Regions from separate parts of the Micromonospora sp. NPDC047557 genome, predicted to be linked through region 1. Evidence: riboswitches for the same ligand, from Rfam matches in the RefSeq annotation. Region 1 holds a riboswitch; each other region holds the start of a gene.
The links. A riboswitch is a leader RNA that binds a small molecule or an ion and turns the genes downstream of it on or off. The one in region 1 is predicted to bind cyclic di-AMP.

Region 1 (5,159 bases):
ACGACGGTCAGGGCGGGTAACGGGTCGCCGCTCGAAGCCGGCGTGGGATGACGCCGGTCAGGGCCGGGACGCGACGTCGTCGGCGGGTGCTTCGGCGAACAGCGCGAGCAGGTCGCCGACCTGGCGGTCGGCCTCGGCGGGGTGCCGGAACCGGCCGGCGGGGTTCAGGGTGTACTCGTTGCGGCGCCCCACCCGGGTGCGATGCAGGTAACCGCCGGCCTCCAGGTCGGCGACGATCGCCTGGGCGGCCCGTTCGGTGACGCCCACCTCGGCCGCCACGTCGCGCAGTCGCGCGGTGGGATCACGGGCGATGGCCAGCAGCACATGCCCGTGGTTGGTGAGGAACGTCCAGTTCCGGCCGCCTCCGGCCGTCGCCGCGCTCGTCATGGTGGAGCCGCCTCTCCGGTTGTCCGCCCCACCTCCGTGCCCGCCGGAGGGTCGGGCCAGGTGCCGACGGACCGGCCCGGTCCCCACGGCCGGAGGGCCGGTTCGGGGGTCAACGTATGAAATCTAAATCACGCATATCTTGACGCATCTTGCGGTGCGTGTGACCGTGGAGCCCGAGCCAGCGCCCACCGCCGGCCCGGCTGAAAAGCCTCTTGAGCAGGTCAAACGCGTGGAGACGAGGTGCGGGGATGAGCCGTTCCGGTACGCCTGGCGGGCAGCCGGGCCCGCAGCGGGCCGCCGATCGAGCGCCGACGCCGACCGAGCCGGCCCGAGCGTACGCCGAGCTGACCGCGGGCAACCGACGCTTCGTCAGCGGGGCGCCGCGCCACCCCAACCAGGACGCCGGGCACCGGGCCGCCGTGGCCGACGGGCAGCACCCGTTCGCGGTGATCGTGGGCTGCTCCGACTCCCGCCTGGCGGCTGAGATCATCTTCGATCGGGGGCTGGGCGACCTCTTCGTGGTCCGTACGGCCGGGCACACCGCGGGCCCGGAGGTGCTGGGCAGCGTGGAGTACGCGGTGACCGTGCTCGGCACGCCACTGGTGGTGGTCCTCGGCCACGACTCGTGCGGTGCCGTGCAGGCCGCCCGTGAGGCCGCCGCCACCGGCGTCGCGCCGCCGGGGCACCTTCCCGCGGTGGTCGACGCGGTGCTGCCCAGCCTGCGACGTGCCACCGCCGAGGGCGTGGACGACATCGACGGCATCGTCGACATCCACATCGCGCAGACCGTCGAGACGCTGCTCGGGCAGTCGCCCGTGCTGGCCGACGAGGTGGCGCAGGGGCGGTGTGCGGTGGTGGGCATGTCGTACCGGCTCGCCGCCGGTGCGGTGCGCCCGGTCACCCCCGTACCGGTGGGTGTCGCGACGTTCGACACGCCCGGCGCCTTGGACGACCCGGCAGCTTCCGCCGCCTGACGCGGACCGCCCCGGCGATTTCCGCCGTCTGACGCGACGAGGGCCGCCCCGCCTGATGCGGGACGGCCCTCGACTTCTTGGCACCGGGTCAGAGCAGCGACATGTGCACGTGGTCGGTGTGGTTCGACGGTCCGCTGTACGACTTCCAGCCGGTCGCCGGGAACCAGATCTGCCGGTTCCAGATCACGTAGTAGATGCCGAGGCGGTCGGCGTTGCGGATGAGGAACGCGGCGACGTTGTTGCCGTACATGCGGGTGTCGTTGTTGTGCCACGGGCTGAAGCCGCTCTTCTGCAACGACCAGTCACAGGCGCGGCCCTTCGGGTGCTCGAACGGGCCACCGTTGCGGTGACAGCCGACGAACCGGTTGAACCCGGCCCGCTTGACCTCCTTGTACGCGTGCAGAGTGCGCGGCGTGACGCAACCGGAGGTGGTGGGATCGTCCTCGCTGCAGGACTCGGGCTTCCAGTCGCCGTCGGCGGTGCGACCCGGGCCGATCCGGGCGACCGGCGAGACGGCGTCGACCAGACCGCCGGTGAAACCCTGACCGCCGACCAGCGCGAGCGCCTTGTCCGCGTCGCGCTTGTCCTTCGCCATCAGGGCGGTCTGCTTCTGCTGCTCGCGGACCTCCGCGTCGAGGGCCAGCTTGGCCTGCTCGGCGCGGGACTTGACCGCGTTGACCTCGGCGAGCTTCTTCTCGTTGACCATGTTCATCTCGTCGAGCGCCGCAGCCCGTCGGACGAACGAGTCCGGGGCGTCGCTCTCCAGCAGCATCGCCATCGCGCCGATCCGTCCGGTCCGGTACGACTGGGCGGCGATCTGCGCGACCTGCGGGGCCAGCGCCGCCAGGTCGGCCTTGGCCCGCTCGACCTCCAGCGCCAGCTCAAGCTGCCGCTTCTTGGACTTGTCCAGCTTGGACTTGGCCGCCACGTAGTCCCGGTTGGTCTGCTCGATGACGTCGTTGAGGAGCTTGGGTTCGTCTTCCTCCTCGTGCCCGGACGGTGCGGGGGTCGTCGGGGCGGCGTGGGCCGGGAGGGGCCCGGCGAACACGGTCAGCGCAGCGAGCACGGCCACCACGGGTGTCAACCAGCGGCGTAGGGGTGCCGTCACAATGTTCCCTTCCGTCGACCGCCGACCGGGTTAGCTGACGGGTTCGGGGCGGAAGTGGCCCCTACCGCTGTCGCGGATTCACCCCACGTGCCTGGGTCCCCGGCTCGCCGGTTGGCGATTAGGCGGTGGCACCGCAGGCGCCGCTGCGCGCCTTCGTCGGTGACCGGCAGCGAGGTTACCCGAGAGTCCACCGCCTGAGCTACGTCCCGAGGCCGACTAAAAGCGTCATTTCGCCATGGCGTTGAGTGACCAGTGACGCGGTTCTCAGGGCGCAGGCCCGATCCGGTCACGCTGAGGAGTGTCACCATGCCGTATCCGTGCTCCTGTTCGGCTCTGGCCACCCGGTGGTGGCGGTGGATGGGGGTGCGCTCCGCTCCGGGTCGGGCCCGTCCGGCCGACCCGCTGGCGGGGAGCTGAGGGCGGCCAGTGCCTCCGCCCGGTCCGGACGGGGGCGCGGCGTCAGGACGTCGGCGGCCGCGTCCTGCGCCGGCGTCGACCCGGCTGCGGTCACCACGGCGGCCAGCCCGGTGGTGAGGGGTACGGCGGCGATCAGTCCGAGCGTGGCGACCGCGCTGCGGACGATCTCCTGGGCGAGGAACTCGCTGGTCAGGATCTGCCCGAGAGGGCGGGTGTCGGCGGTGAGCAGAAGCAGCAGCGGAAGGGAGGCGCCCGCGTACGCCAGGACGATGGTGTTGACCGTGGAGGCGATGTGCGCCCGCCCGACCCGGGTGGCCGCCCGGTAGAGCTGCAGCCGGCTCAGGCCGGGGTTGGCGTTCGCCAGCTCGGTGACGGTGGCGGCCTGGGTGACGGTCACGTCGTCGAGCACGCCGAGTGAGCCGATGATGATCCCGGCGAGCAGCAGGCCGCGCAGATCCACATCGGCCTGGAACATCGACAGCGTGGTGGCGTCCTCGCTGCCGAAGCCGGTCAGATGGGTGGCGGCGGTGGCGATGGTCGCGAGCACGCCGGTGAGCACCAGGCTGCCCAGGGTGCCGAGCACCGCGACCGAGGTCTGCGCGGTCACTCCGTGTGTCAGGTAGAGCACCACGAACATGATCAGGGCTGCGCCGACCACCGCCACCAGCAGCGGTGACCGGCCCGCGCTGATGCCCGGCAACACGAAGGTGAGCAGGATGGCGAAGCTGGCGGCCAGCCCCGCCAGCGCGGCCAGGCCCCGCCACCGGCCGAACGCGACGATCGCGGCGGCGAAGACCACCGCGAGCCACACCAGCGGCTTTCCGCGCTGATGCTCGGCGATGTTCCAGCTGCTGGTGGCGGGATCGGTCGGGTCGGTCAGCTCGACCAGAACGACGTCGTCGCCGACCTCGACCCGCGGAGCGCCGGGCCCGGCGGGAACGGGCGTGCGCACCTGCTGGCCGGCGCTCGGCCCGTCCTCGATCCGTACGTCCACGGTCCCGCACGGCCCGGTGGCCGGCGTGCCCTCCGGGTTGGCCGACGGTGGGCAGGGTTCGGTCACCACCCGGGTGACCGTGCCGTGGTGGCGCGGCGCGTCCGTGCCGCCGCCGGTCTGCGGCGACCCGTCCCGTGGCCAGAGCACCACGGCGGCGACGACGGTGGCCACAAAGAGCGGCACCACCGTCGCGACGAGGATCCGCCGGACCCGGGGTGGGACGGGCGGAGCGGTACGGCTGTGGTCGGAACCCAATGCGAGAACTCCCAACGATCCGGTGCGGGGTACGTGCCGACGGGCCGGTCGGTTCACCTCCGCCGGAGGAACGCGGTGCCGGGTGCATCGGATTGCCGGCTGGCGACCCGGTGATCACACAGGGTGAGCCGTCGGAGCGGCCGGTCGGCGGAAGCGCCGCGCCGTGGCGGCGCCGGTGCCCTTCTGGGCGGTGGGGTCCGGTAGGCCATCGCCGGAATGCTAGCCAGCCGGACCGGGTGTCGCAGGTCGTGGCGGAGTGTCGGATGGTCGAACCGCCCGCGTGGCGTCGGCCGGAGCGGCATGTTGGAGTCATGCCCGCGTCCGAGCCCGCCCCTGAGCAGGCCGCCGACCAGAGCCAGCACGCGACGCCGGTCGACCACGATCAGCACGCCGGCCCGGAGAGGCACGCCGGCGCGGAGAGGCACGCCGGCCACGACAAGCACGCCGGCCACGACCCGGCGATGTTCCGCCGCCGGTTCTGGGTCTGCCTGGTGCTCACCCTGCCGGTGGTGCTGACCAGCCATCTGGTGGTGGACGGGCTCGGGCTCCGGTGGGACGTTCCGGGCCGCTCCTGGGTCGGGCCGGTGCTCGGATCGGTGATTTTCTTCTGGGGTGGCTGGCCGTTCCTGGTCGGTGCGGTGCGTGAGATCCGGGATCGGGCGCCGGGAATGATGCTGCTGGTCACGATGGCGATCACGGTGGCGTACTCGGCGTCGTTGGCCACCAGCCTGGGCGCCTTCGACCTGGACTTCTGGTGGGAGTTGGCCGCGCTGGTCACCATCATGCTGCTCGGGCACTGGCAGGAGATGAAGGCCATCGGGCAGGCCCGGGGGGCGCTGGCGGCGTTGGCCGCGCTGCTGCCCGACGAGGCCGAGCGCGTGGCGGCGGACGGGCAGGCCGAGCCGGTGCCGGTCGGCGCGTTGCGGGTGGGCGACGTGGTGCTTGTCCGGCCCGGGGGTCGGGTGCCGGCGGACGGCCGGATCGTCGGTGGCGACGCGGAACTGGACGAGTCGATGATCACCGG
Region 2 (5,159 bases), on a different contig from region 1:
CGCCGGTGATCTACTGCCCCACCCTGCGGGCGATCGACGAGGCGCTGGTGCCGGGCCTGCGGGTGGCGTTCTACGTCAACCACGGGGCGAAGAACAGCCACTGCGTCCGGTTCACCCAGCTCACCCACATCCAGCTGCACCACGGCGACAGCGACAAGGCGCCGAGCGCCAACCCGGTCTCGGGGATCTTCGACCGGATCTTCGTGGCCGGTCCGGCGGCGATCGACAGGTACGCCCGTGCCGGGGTGCGGATCCCGGCGGACAAGTTCGTGGTGGTGGGCCGCCCGCAGGTTGAGTCGATCGACGTACGCCGGGAGCCGGCGCGCGGCCTCGCGAGCCCGACGGTGCTCTACACCCCGACCTGGACCGGGCACCACGCCGACGTCGACTACTGCTCGCTGCCGGTGGCCGAGGAGCCGCTGCGACGGCTGCTGGAGCGCGGTGCGACGGTGATCCTGCGGGCCCACCCGTACACGGCGCAGAACCCGGCGTCGGCACGCCAGTTGGGCCGGCTGACCGAGCTGCTGGCCGCTGACCGGGCCCGCAGCGGGCGGCAGCACGTCTTCGGCGCGGCCGCCCGGGAGCTGAGCCTGACCGACTGCGTCAACCGCTCGGACGCGCTGGTCTCCGACGTGTCCGGCGTGATCTCGGACTACCTCTACTCCGGCAAGCCGTACGCCGTGACCGACATGGGCGACGAGGGCGACCGGTTCACCGACCGTTTCCCGCTGGCCGGGTCGGGTTACGTGCTGCGGCGCGACATGTCGAATGTGGACGCCGTGCTCACCGCGCTGCTGGACACCGACCCGCTGGCCGAGGAGCGGTGGGCCACCCGCCGCCGCTACCTGGGTGACTTCCCCGCCGAGTCGTACGCCGAGGCTTTCCTGACGGCCGCGCGCCGAGAGCTGGCGCCGGCGGAGAACCTGGCCACGTCAGCACCGGTCTAGCAGCTCAGCGGTACGCGTCCAGCAGCGCCAGCACGGCGGCCGGGTCCTCCAGGTGCGCGTTGTGGCCGAGACCGGGCAGCGTGGCGACCGGCACGCCGTACTCCTTGAGCTGTGCGTCGGTGACCATCGGGTCGTGCTCGCCGCGCGCCAGCACCACCGGCACGTCGGTCGCCGCCAACAACGCGGTCAGGTGGGGCTCACCGACGGCGAACGCGGTCGTGTCCATCGCGAGCCGCCACCGGCCGTCGACCTGGCGCAGGCCGGCGTCCACCATCGGATGGTCCGGGGAGACCAGACCGGTGAGGCCGGCGACCCGCAGGTAGCGGCGGGCGACCTCGGTGCGGCTGGCGAACCAACCGACCGGGCGGGCGGCGAGCTCCGCGGCCCGGGCCAGCTCGGCGGGTGACCAGACCGCCTTGATGCCCAACCCGACCACCGCGTCCACCGGCAGCCCGGCGGCGCGGGCCGCCAGCGCCAGGCCGACCACCCCACCCAGCGAGTGGCCGAGCACCACGATGCGGTCGTCGAAGGCCAGGCCCTGCGCGATCCGCTGGGCCAGACCCTCGAAGGAGTACGACGACAGCGGGGCCGACCAGCCGTGGCCGGCGAGATCCGGCGCCAACCACCGCCCTGGCCAGTGCTGCTCCAGCAGTGGCGCCCAGGGCAGCCACACGTCGCCCGTCGCTCCCATGCCGTGCAGCAGCAGCAGGACCGGCCCGCGGCCGGCGTGACCACCCGATTCGTCCACCACGGCCGCAGTCTCCCACGGTTCGCGGCCCGGTACGAGAGCCGTCATCGGCATCGACGCGAGACGCCGCGGGCGCCGGCCCCTCGTGGGGGACGGCGCCCGCGGCGTCGTAGGCGTCAGCGCCTGGGTCAGGCGGAGTAGCCCCGGGTGGCGATCCAGTTGGCCAGGTCGATCGTGGTGATCCAGTACGCCGGGTCGGCTGCGTTGGCCGAGTCGGCGATCCGCACGGTCCGGCCGTTGTCCTTGTAGCCCACGACGGCGATGTAGTGCCCACCGCCGTAGGAGTGCCAGCCGCCATTGGTGTCGGTGGCGTCCCCGACGACGTTGGCGACCACGCCCCGGCCGTCGGTGATGGCCTTGACGACGTCGGCCTGGAGGCGGTCCATCTGCGCCGGGCTGGGCGCGCCCGCGAACATCCGGGTCTGGTACGGGGAGCCCTTCACCTCGGCGTTGAGCACCCGCGTGGTGTCCTCGGCCGAGTTGGTGCCCATCTCGGTGGTGCCCAGCTCGGCGCCGAGCTCCTCCTGCGTACGGTCGATGCCGGTGGCGCTGAGGGCGTTGCGGGTGGCCGCCGGGCCGCAGTTGTAGTAGGTGTTCTGCGCCTCGTAGTCGTAGTCGAGCACCTTGGTCGCGGGCGGCTTCGGCGGCGTCGGCTTACGGGTGAGGTCCGGGTTGCTCGTGGCCTTCGCGGCGGGCGATGCGGCGCTGGTGGCCGGGGCGGCCGTGCTCGGCGCGGCCGAGGGGGAGGCGACGCGTGCCTGGTCGCGGGACGCGATCGTGTCGCTGCGCATCTCGGCGACGGTGGTCGCGGTGTGCTCGCTGGCCGGGGCGCCCTCGGCGCCGGCGAGCAGGGCGCCGGTCGTGGTGGCGATCGCGAGGGCCGCGGCGGAGGCGGCGACGATCTGGTACGGGCGCTCGGTCGCGAGGCGACGGAGCTGACGCTGCAGGGTGTGCTTCACGGGGTCCTCCACGGTTCGGGGGGCGAGCGGCACACCGGGCTCGGCCGGTATCCGGGCAGGCGCCAGCGCGCGAACCGTGGTCCGCGGATGGTGAACCGCTCAGGGGAACGCCCGGCGCGGCCGGGCGGGAAAGGCGGTGACCCGGGGGGTCAGCTCACCGTCACAAGGCGGATGAGCGGGGGCACCGCGACGCCGTGGAGGCGGGGGAACAACCGAGGGGTGGAAAGGTGCTGCACGAGGATGGAACTCCTTCCGTCACCGCCTACCGGGTTAGCTGACGGATTCGGGCGGGAAGATCGCCCTACCGCGGGCCGTGGCTCGCGGATTCACCCCGGACTTACTGTGGGTCCCCGGTTCGTAGATCACGATTGAGCGGGTCGGCACGGCGTCGCCTCCTGCGATCGGTTACCGCACCGGACAGCACGACAGTACTGGCCGGTGCGGACCCTGCCAAGCCGCGTCCACCTGCGTAAACATCGTTTGGCACAGCAATTTCTGCGCGTATTGCCGCTGACGTGACTCGATGGGACAACCGGTTCCGGAGGCGCCGATGGGCGACAACCGGACAGGCCGCCGGCAACGCCGCCACAATCGCGGGAACAATGGCCGCCGATGGTGCCGGTCGCCCGATTTCCATCGTCCGTGACGGGCCTCACATAACAGATCGGGCTCAACCGACCCGGGCCGGACGCCAGCGTGTCACGACTGCCGAGCGCGACGCCCGGGTCGTCATGCGGCGCGACGGCGACGGGTTCGGCCGCAACCGGACCGCCGCCGCGTACGCCTCCTCGGCGAGCGTGCGTGCCGACTCGGCCGCCAGCTCGGCGTCCCGCCAGGCCGACCGCTCCCGCTCGGCAGCGGCCCGGTGGTCGGCCAGCCTCGCGTCACGGATCGCCCGGGTGAGCAGCACCTCCTGCTCGACCGGATGCCGGCGGGGATCCCAGCCGCGCCGGTGCCCGAACACGTCACCGAGCTGAGTCATGGTCAACTCGCCGCGCCAGTGCGCCGCCATCGCGGCACGGTGCAGGTAGCGCTCCCGGGCCGCGTACTCGGCCGGGGTGTGCGGGGTACGCGGGGTCGGCAGCGCCCCGGCGGCGGCGAACCGACGGGCTGCGGTGTCCGCCTCGTCGTACCGGGACCAGGCGACCTGCGCCTCTTCCTGAGTGATCAGCCAGTCAGCGCGTCGTCGCCGGGCGGTCTGCGCCGCGCGGGCCGCGGCCACGGCCACCTCTTCGGCGTAGCGGCGCAGGTCGGCGAGTTCGGCGGCGGCCACCTCCTGTGCGGTGGGCGGCGGCGGCGTCGGCTCGGAGGCGGTCGAATCCCGCTCCGGGCGGGCGACCAGCACGGCGAGAACGGTCAGCGCCAGCAGGAACAGGGCCGACCAGATGGCGGCGGCCTGGGGCACCTCGGTCAGGAACTGGTAGAAGACGACGGTCTCCATGGTCGGCACCTCGGAAGAAAGCGCGTTGCGACGGGGAAGCCGCACGAGGGTCGGTGACCCACGGGTCGGCCGGTACGGACTGGTGTGTCGACAGGTGCGGGTGGCGGGACGCTCGCTCAGGGCCTCGGTGCTCCGGCGGGGCGGCTCAGCAGCCGGTGCGGTGGTCAGTTGGCCGGCGCGGAGGTCAGTGACCCAGCGCGGGTCAGGAGCCGGTGCGCGGTCAGCGGCCCGCTGTGATCCGGTGCTCCGGTGGGGCCCGAGGAGCGCGGGCGGCCGGATTGTCGGCGCGGAGTGACCGCTCGGAGACCGCCCGCCCCGGCGTCACACCGGTCGACGTGGCGGCCAGGGTGCGCGAAGTGTCGTGCAGCGCGGGCTGCGGGTCGCCGGACCACACCGCGGCGGACTCGTCAACGGCGGCGGACTCGTCAGCGGCGGCGCTGTCGCGGGCTGCCCGCTCCTGGGTGGCGCTGTCGCGGGCGGCGGTCTGGTCGTCGTCGACGATGGACGTCGCGGGCCCGGTGCTGGTCACGGCGGCGGGTCGGTCGGGCGACGCGGGCGGCGCGACGGCGGACGTCGCCGCAGCGGCTGGCGTTGGCGACCCCGGAAGGGCCGTGGTCGCGCCGAGCGCGAGGGCGGCGATGACGGCGAGGCTGGTCAGCACCCGGGTCGCCCAGCGCGCCACCCACCACAGGGGACAGGTGAGCGCGACCGGAAGCACGTCCCCACGCTACCGCCGACGACGACCGTGCGCATCGACGCCGGGCGTGTCGGCTCGCGCCGCGCCGACCGCGTCCGGCCTGCGCGGATGGGTCAGCGCGAGTCCGCGTACGTCGATTGTTCGTCGGTCCGGCCGGCGCCGGAGGCCCAGTCGTCGGTGTCGCCGGTGCGCTGTGGAGGGACGGCCGACGGCGGCTTCGGGCGGCGCGGCGCGAGCCGGCGCATCATCGGGGTCTCGACGTAGCGGTGCAGCAGCCCGGCGAGCACCAGATTCACCAGCAGGAACCCGAGCACCACCGCCGGGCCGCGCCAGCCCCGAAAGCCGGTCCCCCAGTCGCCGCTAAGGC
Region 3 (5,159 bases), 510 kb from region 1:
GGGCTTGCGGGTCCAGCCAGACCCGCACGGCCGGGCGGCTCGGGGTGACACCCGGAACGCCGGCGGCGTGCTGCTCGCGACGGGTCAACATCGCCACGTCGACGGTGAACTCGAACAGCCGCCAGTCGACCTGCGGCTCGGCCCGGGCGCTCTGCGCCAGTCGGGCCACCTGGACCGGGTCGGTGACCGGCCAGGCGTGGCCCGCCACGTACGCCTCGTCGTCGCTCTCCTCCGGAGGGAACGAGTGCAGCGCATAGCGGCCGTCCCGTTCGAGGTCGCGGCGCTTCGGCGAGTCGATGATGAAGCAGAACAGACCCTCGTCGGTGATGACCGGGGAGACCGGATGGACCCGGGGCCCGCCATCGGCGCGGACCGTGGCCAGGTAGCCGAAGCCCGGCCCGTACTGCTGCAGGAGAACGCGGATCCCGTCGGCGAGGCGGGGCTCGTCGGCGGCGAATTCGGACCAGGAAGCCATGCCGGCATTCTATCGAACAAATGTACGAGCAGCGACCTCGACGCGCTGGTCACCGGCACCAAATCCGGCCGATCCGGCCGACGCGGCTATGGTGGTCCGATGCTGCTCTCCGACCGTGACCTGGTCTCCGAGATCAAGGCCGGCACGCTGGGCCTGGAACCGTTCGAGCCCACCCTGGTCCAACCGTCCAGCATCGACGTACGACTCGACCGGCTGTTCCGGGTCTTCAACAACCATCTCTACACCCACATCGACCCGGCCATGCAGCAGGACGACCTGACCTCGGTGGTCGAGGTACCCGACGGTGAGCCGTTCGTGCTGCACCCGGGGGAGTTCGTGCTCGCCTCGACGCTTGAGGTGATCTCACTCGGCGACGAGCTCGCCGGCCGGCTGGAGGGAAAGAGCTCACTGGGCCGCCTCGGCCTGCTCACCCACTCCACCGCCGGGTTCATCGACCCGGGCTTCTCCGGTCACGTGACGCTGGAGCTGTCCAACGTCGCGAACCTCCCGATCACCCTCTGGCCGGGCATGAAGATCGGCCAGCTCTGCATCTTCCGGCTTTCGTCGCCGGCCGAGCACCCGTACGGCTCGGTGGTCTACGGCTCGCGCTACCAGGGTCAGCGGGGGCCGACGCCGAGCCGCTCCTGGCAGAACTGGCGTGCCTGGCCGACCCGATAGACAGCGGACGACGAGGGCCCGCCGCGGCGAGATCGCGACGGGCCCTGCTGCGTCCCGCGTTGGTCAGCCGGGGCGGCCGTAGCTGTGGATGGGCCCGTCGTCGACCTTCTTCATCTTGACGGGCACACCGGCCTGGGAGGCGTGCACCACCCAGCCGTCGCCGACGTACATGCCGACGTGGTGGATGTCGCTGTAGTAGAAGACCAGGTCGCCGGGGCGCAGATCGCCCCTGCTGACGTTCTTGGTCACCCGGCTCTGCGCGGCGGCGTTGTGTGGCAGCGACACACCGGCCTTCGCCCACGCGGCGAGCATCAACCCGGAACAGTCGTACGAGTTCGGACCCTCGGCACCCCACACGTACGGCTTGCCGATCTGGGCGCAGGCGAACTTGACCGCCGTGCCCGCGCCGCCGCCGGGGTAGCTGGCCGGGCAGGGCGCCGGACGCAGCGGACCGCCGCCACCGTTGCCGTACACCTTGAGGCGCAGCTTCTGCAGCCGGTCGATCTCTTCGTTGATCTGCTTCTTCTTGGCCGCCAGCTGCGCTTCGGTCCGGGTCAGCTGGGCCACCATCTCGTCGAGCGGCGCCTTCTGCCGGGCCAGCTCGTCGCGGAGATCAGCGACCTGCCGGACGTCCTGCTGCTGGTTGTGGGCGAACCGGTCGAGCATCTCGAGCTGCCCGACCACCTCGCCGGGCGACCGGCTGCCGAGCATCGTGTTGACGGTCGACAGGTTCTCGCCCATGTACGCGCGCACGGCCAGCGCGCTGACCTTGTTCATCGCGGCGTCGACCTGGCGCTCCAGGGGCGCGATGCGGGCGGCGAGCGCGTCGGCCTGCCTGCGCTTGACGGCCAGGTCCGCGCGGGTGGCGTTGTGCCGTTCGATGACCGGTTCGAGCTTGTTCCAGTCGGCGTCGATCTGGCGCTCGATCTCGGTGACTGACGGATCCGCGTGAGCCGCCGTGGCGCTGCCGGTCAGGACGACGGCTACGCCGACCAGGGCGGCGAGGGCGGTGGTGAAGCGGGACCAGCGTGGACGCGGCACGGTCGACGTCGGGTCGGCCGAGGCCGACCGTTCGGACGACGGCCGCGGGGCATGGAGGGCCACCGGGGTTCCGTACTCCTTCTTCCTGACCGCCTACCGGGTTAGCTGACGGGTTCGGGCGGGAAGTTGGCGCCCTACCGCATTGGCTGCGGATTCACCCCGGGGGAACCTGGGTCCCCGGCTCGCTCGCAAGCGACTCGGCGGTGTCGGTCCGTTACCGCCCGGGATGGGCAGACCTGCTACCGGGCCGACAAATGACCAGAGTAGAGACGGCCGTTACCGATCCGCAACCCGTGCGGCCGTGACACTCCGTACCGATTGGAGGAGGTCACCGAGCGTGCGTGAAGGTTTCTTTCGATGCAGTTTGAAATATGGAAAGGTATTGACGCGGACTCCCGACCAGCGCGAAGGTGACCACACAGTTACCAGTCAAATCTAGGGGGTTCGATGGAACGTCCAACCCTGCCCGCCGGCCGGCGCGCGTCGCTCGCGGTCGCCGTGGTCATCGCCACGGCCGCCGTACCGCTGAGCGCCGGCACCGCCTGGGCCGCACCGGCCGCCGACCGTCAGCAGCAGTACGCCGCCGCGTCGACTGAGTACGGCGTGCCGACCGCCGTGCTGCTCGGGGTCTCCTACCTGGAGTCCCGCTGGGACAGCAACGCCGGCACCCCGAGCACCAGCGGCGGCTACGGCCCGATGCACCTGACCGATGCCCGCCACGTGGCCGCCCTACCCGCGCGCGGCCACCACGACGCCGGCACCGAGGATCCGCGTGGCGACGACTCCCGTGCCGTCCTGGCACCCGCGCCGGCCACGGATCCCGCGCCGGCCACCGCCGCGATGCAGACCGTCGACGCCGCCGCCGCGCTGACCGGCGCCGCCCCCGAGGCGCTGCGCAGCGACGCGACGACCAACATCCGGGGCGGTGCGGCGCTGCTGGCCGCGTACCAACGGGAGGTGGGCGCCCCGGTCGGTGCCGGCACCGACCCCGCCACCTGGTACGGCGCGGTGGCCCGCTACGCCGGCGCGGACAGCGCCGACGCCGCGGCGGCCTTCGCCGACGAGGTCTACACCACCATCGGCGCCGGCGAGACCCGCGTGACCGACGACGGCCAGCGGGTCACGTTGCCGGCCCGCGCGGTCCAACCCCAGCGTTCCTGGCTGGACCGGCTGGGCCTGCGACGACTCGCCCGCCCGGACGGGCTGGAGTGCCCGCGGACGGTCTCCTGTGAATGGATTCCGGCACCCTACGAGGCGTTCGGCGACGGCGACTACGGCAACCACGATCTCTCCGATCGGCCCGCCCGGCAGAAGATCGAGTACATCGTCATCCACGACACCGAGGCGAGTTGGGCGACCACCCTGAAACTCGTCCAGGACCCGACCTACGTGAGCTGGCACTACTCGCTGCGCTCGGTGGACGGGCACATCGCCCAGCACGTCAAGACCAAGGACGTCGCCTGGCACGCCGGCAACTGGTACGTCAACGCGAAGTCGATCGGGCTGGAACACGAGGGCTTCGCCGCGCAGGGCACCTGGTACACCGAGGCGATGTACCGGACCTCGTCGAAGCTCGTCCGGCACCTCGCGCTGCGGTACGGCATCCCGCTGGACCGCCAGCACATCATCGGCCACGACAACGTGCCCGGCACCGTCGCGTCGACCGTGCGCGGGATGCACTGGGACCCGGGGCCCTACTGGGACTGGACGCACTACTTCGATCTGCTGCACGCGCCGCGACTGGACACCGGCACCCCCGCCACCGGGCTGGTCCGGATCGACCCCGACTACGCGACCAACCAACCGGCGTTCACCGGGTGCGTCACTCCTGGAACACCCTGCGCCCCGCGCGGCTCCTCGTCTGTGGTGCTGCACACCGCGCCGTCCGCGGACGCGCCGCTTGTCAACGACATCGCGCTCCGTCCGGACGGCACCCCGAACACGATGGACGTGTCGGACCACGGGGCCCGGGCCTCCGCCGGCCAGACGTACGCCCTGGCCGGCCGGCAGGGCGACTGGACGGCCATCTGGTACCTCGGGCAACGGGCCTGGTTCCACAACCCGGCGTCCGCGCCGACCGCCACCTGGACCGTCGGCGTGGTGGCCACCCCGAAGGCCGGCCGGACCACCATCCCGGTGTACGGGCGGGCGTACCCGGAGCAGGCTGCCTACCCTGCCGGCGTGCCCTACCAGGCGATCTCACCGCTGCAGTACACGCTGGCCGCCGGTCAGCGCTACGCCGTCGGCGCGGTGCTGGCCGGCGAGTACTACCGGGCCAGCACGTTCGACGGCTCCTCACCCGGCGACTGGACGGTGATCCGAGGTAACAACCGGTACGCGCAGATCCAGTTCGGCCACCGCATCATGTACGTCGACCTCGCCGACGTGCAGCTCCTGCCGTCCCCGGTGGGCGCACCCCGCTGACGAACGACATACGACGAGGGCCCCCGGTCATCCGACCGGGGGCCCTCGTTGCGTCCGCTGGATCAGCCGGGTCGGCGGAACCCGGCGATCGGCATGGTGGTGATGCTGGAAACCTGCACCGGTTTGCCGGCACGAGGCGCGTGCACCATCTGGTTGTTACCCAGATAGAGCCCGACATGGCTCAGACCGGAGAAGAAGAAGACCAGGTCACCGGGACGGGCGTCGGCGCGCGACACGGCCTTGCCCTCGTTCCACTGGTCACCCGTGTGGTGGGTGAGGTAGATCCCGGCCGACTTGTAGGCGTACTGGGTCAGGCCCGAGCAGTCGAACGAGTTCGGGCCGGTGGCGCCCCAGACGTACGGGTCACCGACCTGCTGGCAGGCGGTCTTGATCGCCTTCTGAGCGGCCACGGCGAGCACACCGTTGATGGTCGGGCAGCCGACGGTCTTGACCGTGGTCTTGGGCATCGACGCCTCGAGCTTCTTGATCTCGGCGTCGATCTGCTTCTTCTTGGCCGCCAGCTCGTTCTGCTGCTTGGTCT

Region 2: it holds a riboswitch for cyclic di-AMP, as region 1 does, so the genes downstream of both, ACGGAQ_RS08700 (C39 family peptidase) here and ACGGAQ_RS04010 (coiled-coil domain-containing protein) in region 1, are expected to answer to the same signal.
Region 3: it holds a riboswitch for cyclic di-AMP, as region 1 does, so the genes downstream of both, ACGGAQ_RS06480 (NlpC/P60 family protein) here and ACGGAQ_RS04010 (coiled-coil domain-containing protein) in region 1, are expected to answer to the same signal.

Annotation. Positions count from the first base shown of each region.
Region 1 is NZ_JBIDDK010000001.1:865,931-871,089, reverse strand. Features, by position in the region: gene ACGGAQ_RS04020 (MarR family winged helix-turn-helix transcriptional regulator) at 58-387, opposite strand; gene ACGGAQ_RS04015 (carbonic anhydrase) at 636-1,361, shown strand; gene ACGGAQ_RS04010 (coiled-coil domain-containing protein) at 1,450-2,469, opposite strand; cyclic di-AMP (ydaO/yuaA leader) riboswitch at 2,474-2,604, opposite strand; gene ACGGAQ_RS04005 (YibE/F family protein) at 2,771-4,135, opposite strand; gene ACGGAQ_RS04000 (copper-translocating P-type ATPase) at 4,447-5,159, shown strand, end outside.
Region 2 is NZ_JBIDDK010000002.1:195,856-201,014, reverse strand. Features, by position in the region: gene ACGGAQ_RS08710 (CDP-glycerol glycerophosphotransferase family protein) at 1-947, shown strand, start outside; gene ACGGAQ_RS08705 (alpha/beta fold hydrolase) at 952-1,698, opposite strand; gene ACGGAQ_RS08700 (C39 family peptidase) at 1,824-2,666, opposite strand; cyclic di-AMP (ydaO/yuaA leader) riboswitch at 2,899-3,039, opposite strand; gene ACGGAQ_RS08695 (hypothetical protein) at 3,325-4,095, opposite strand; gene ACGGAQ_RS08690 (hypothetical protein) at 4,316-4,813, opposite strand; gene ACGGAQ_RS08685 (acyltransferase family protein) at 4,906-5,159, opposite strand, start outside.
Region 3 is NZ_JBIDDK010000001.1:1,373,091-1,378,249, forward strand. Features, by position in the region: gene ACGGAQ_RS06470 (pyridoxamine 5'-phosphate oxidase family protein) at 1-475, opposite strand, end outside; gene dcd (dCTP deaminase) at 575-1,153, shown strand; gene ACGGAQ_RS06480 (NlpC/P60 family protein) at 1,217-2,257, opposite strand; cyclic di-AMP (ydaO/yuaA leader) riboswitch at 2,271-2,407, opposite strand; gene ACGGAQ_RS06485 (N-acetylmuramoyl-L-alanine amidase) at 2,642-4,618, shown strand; gene ACGGAQ_RS06490 (NlpC/P60 family protein) at 4,681-5,159, opposite strand, start outside.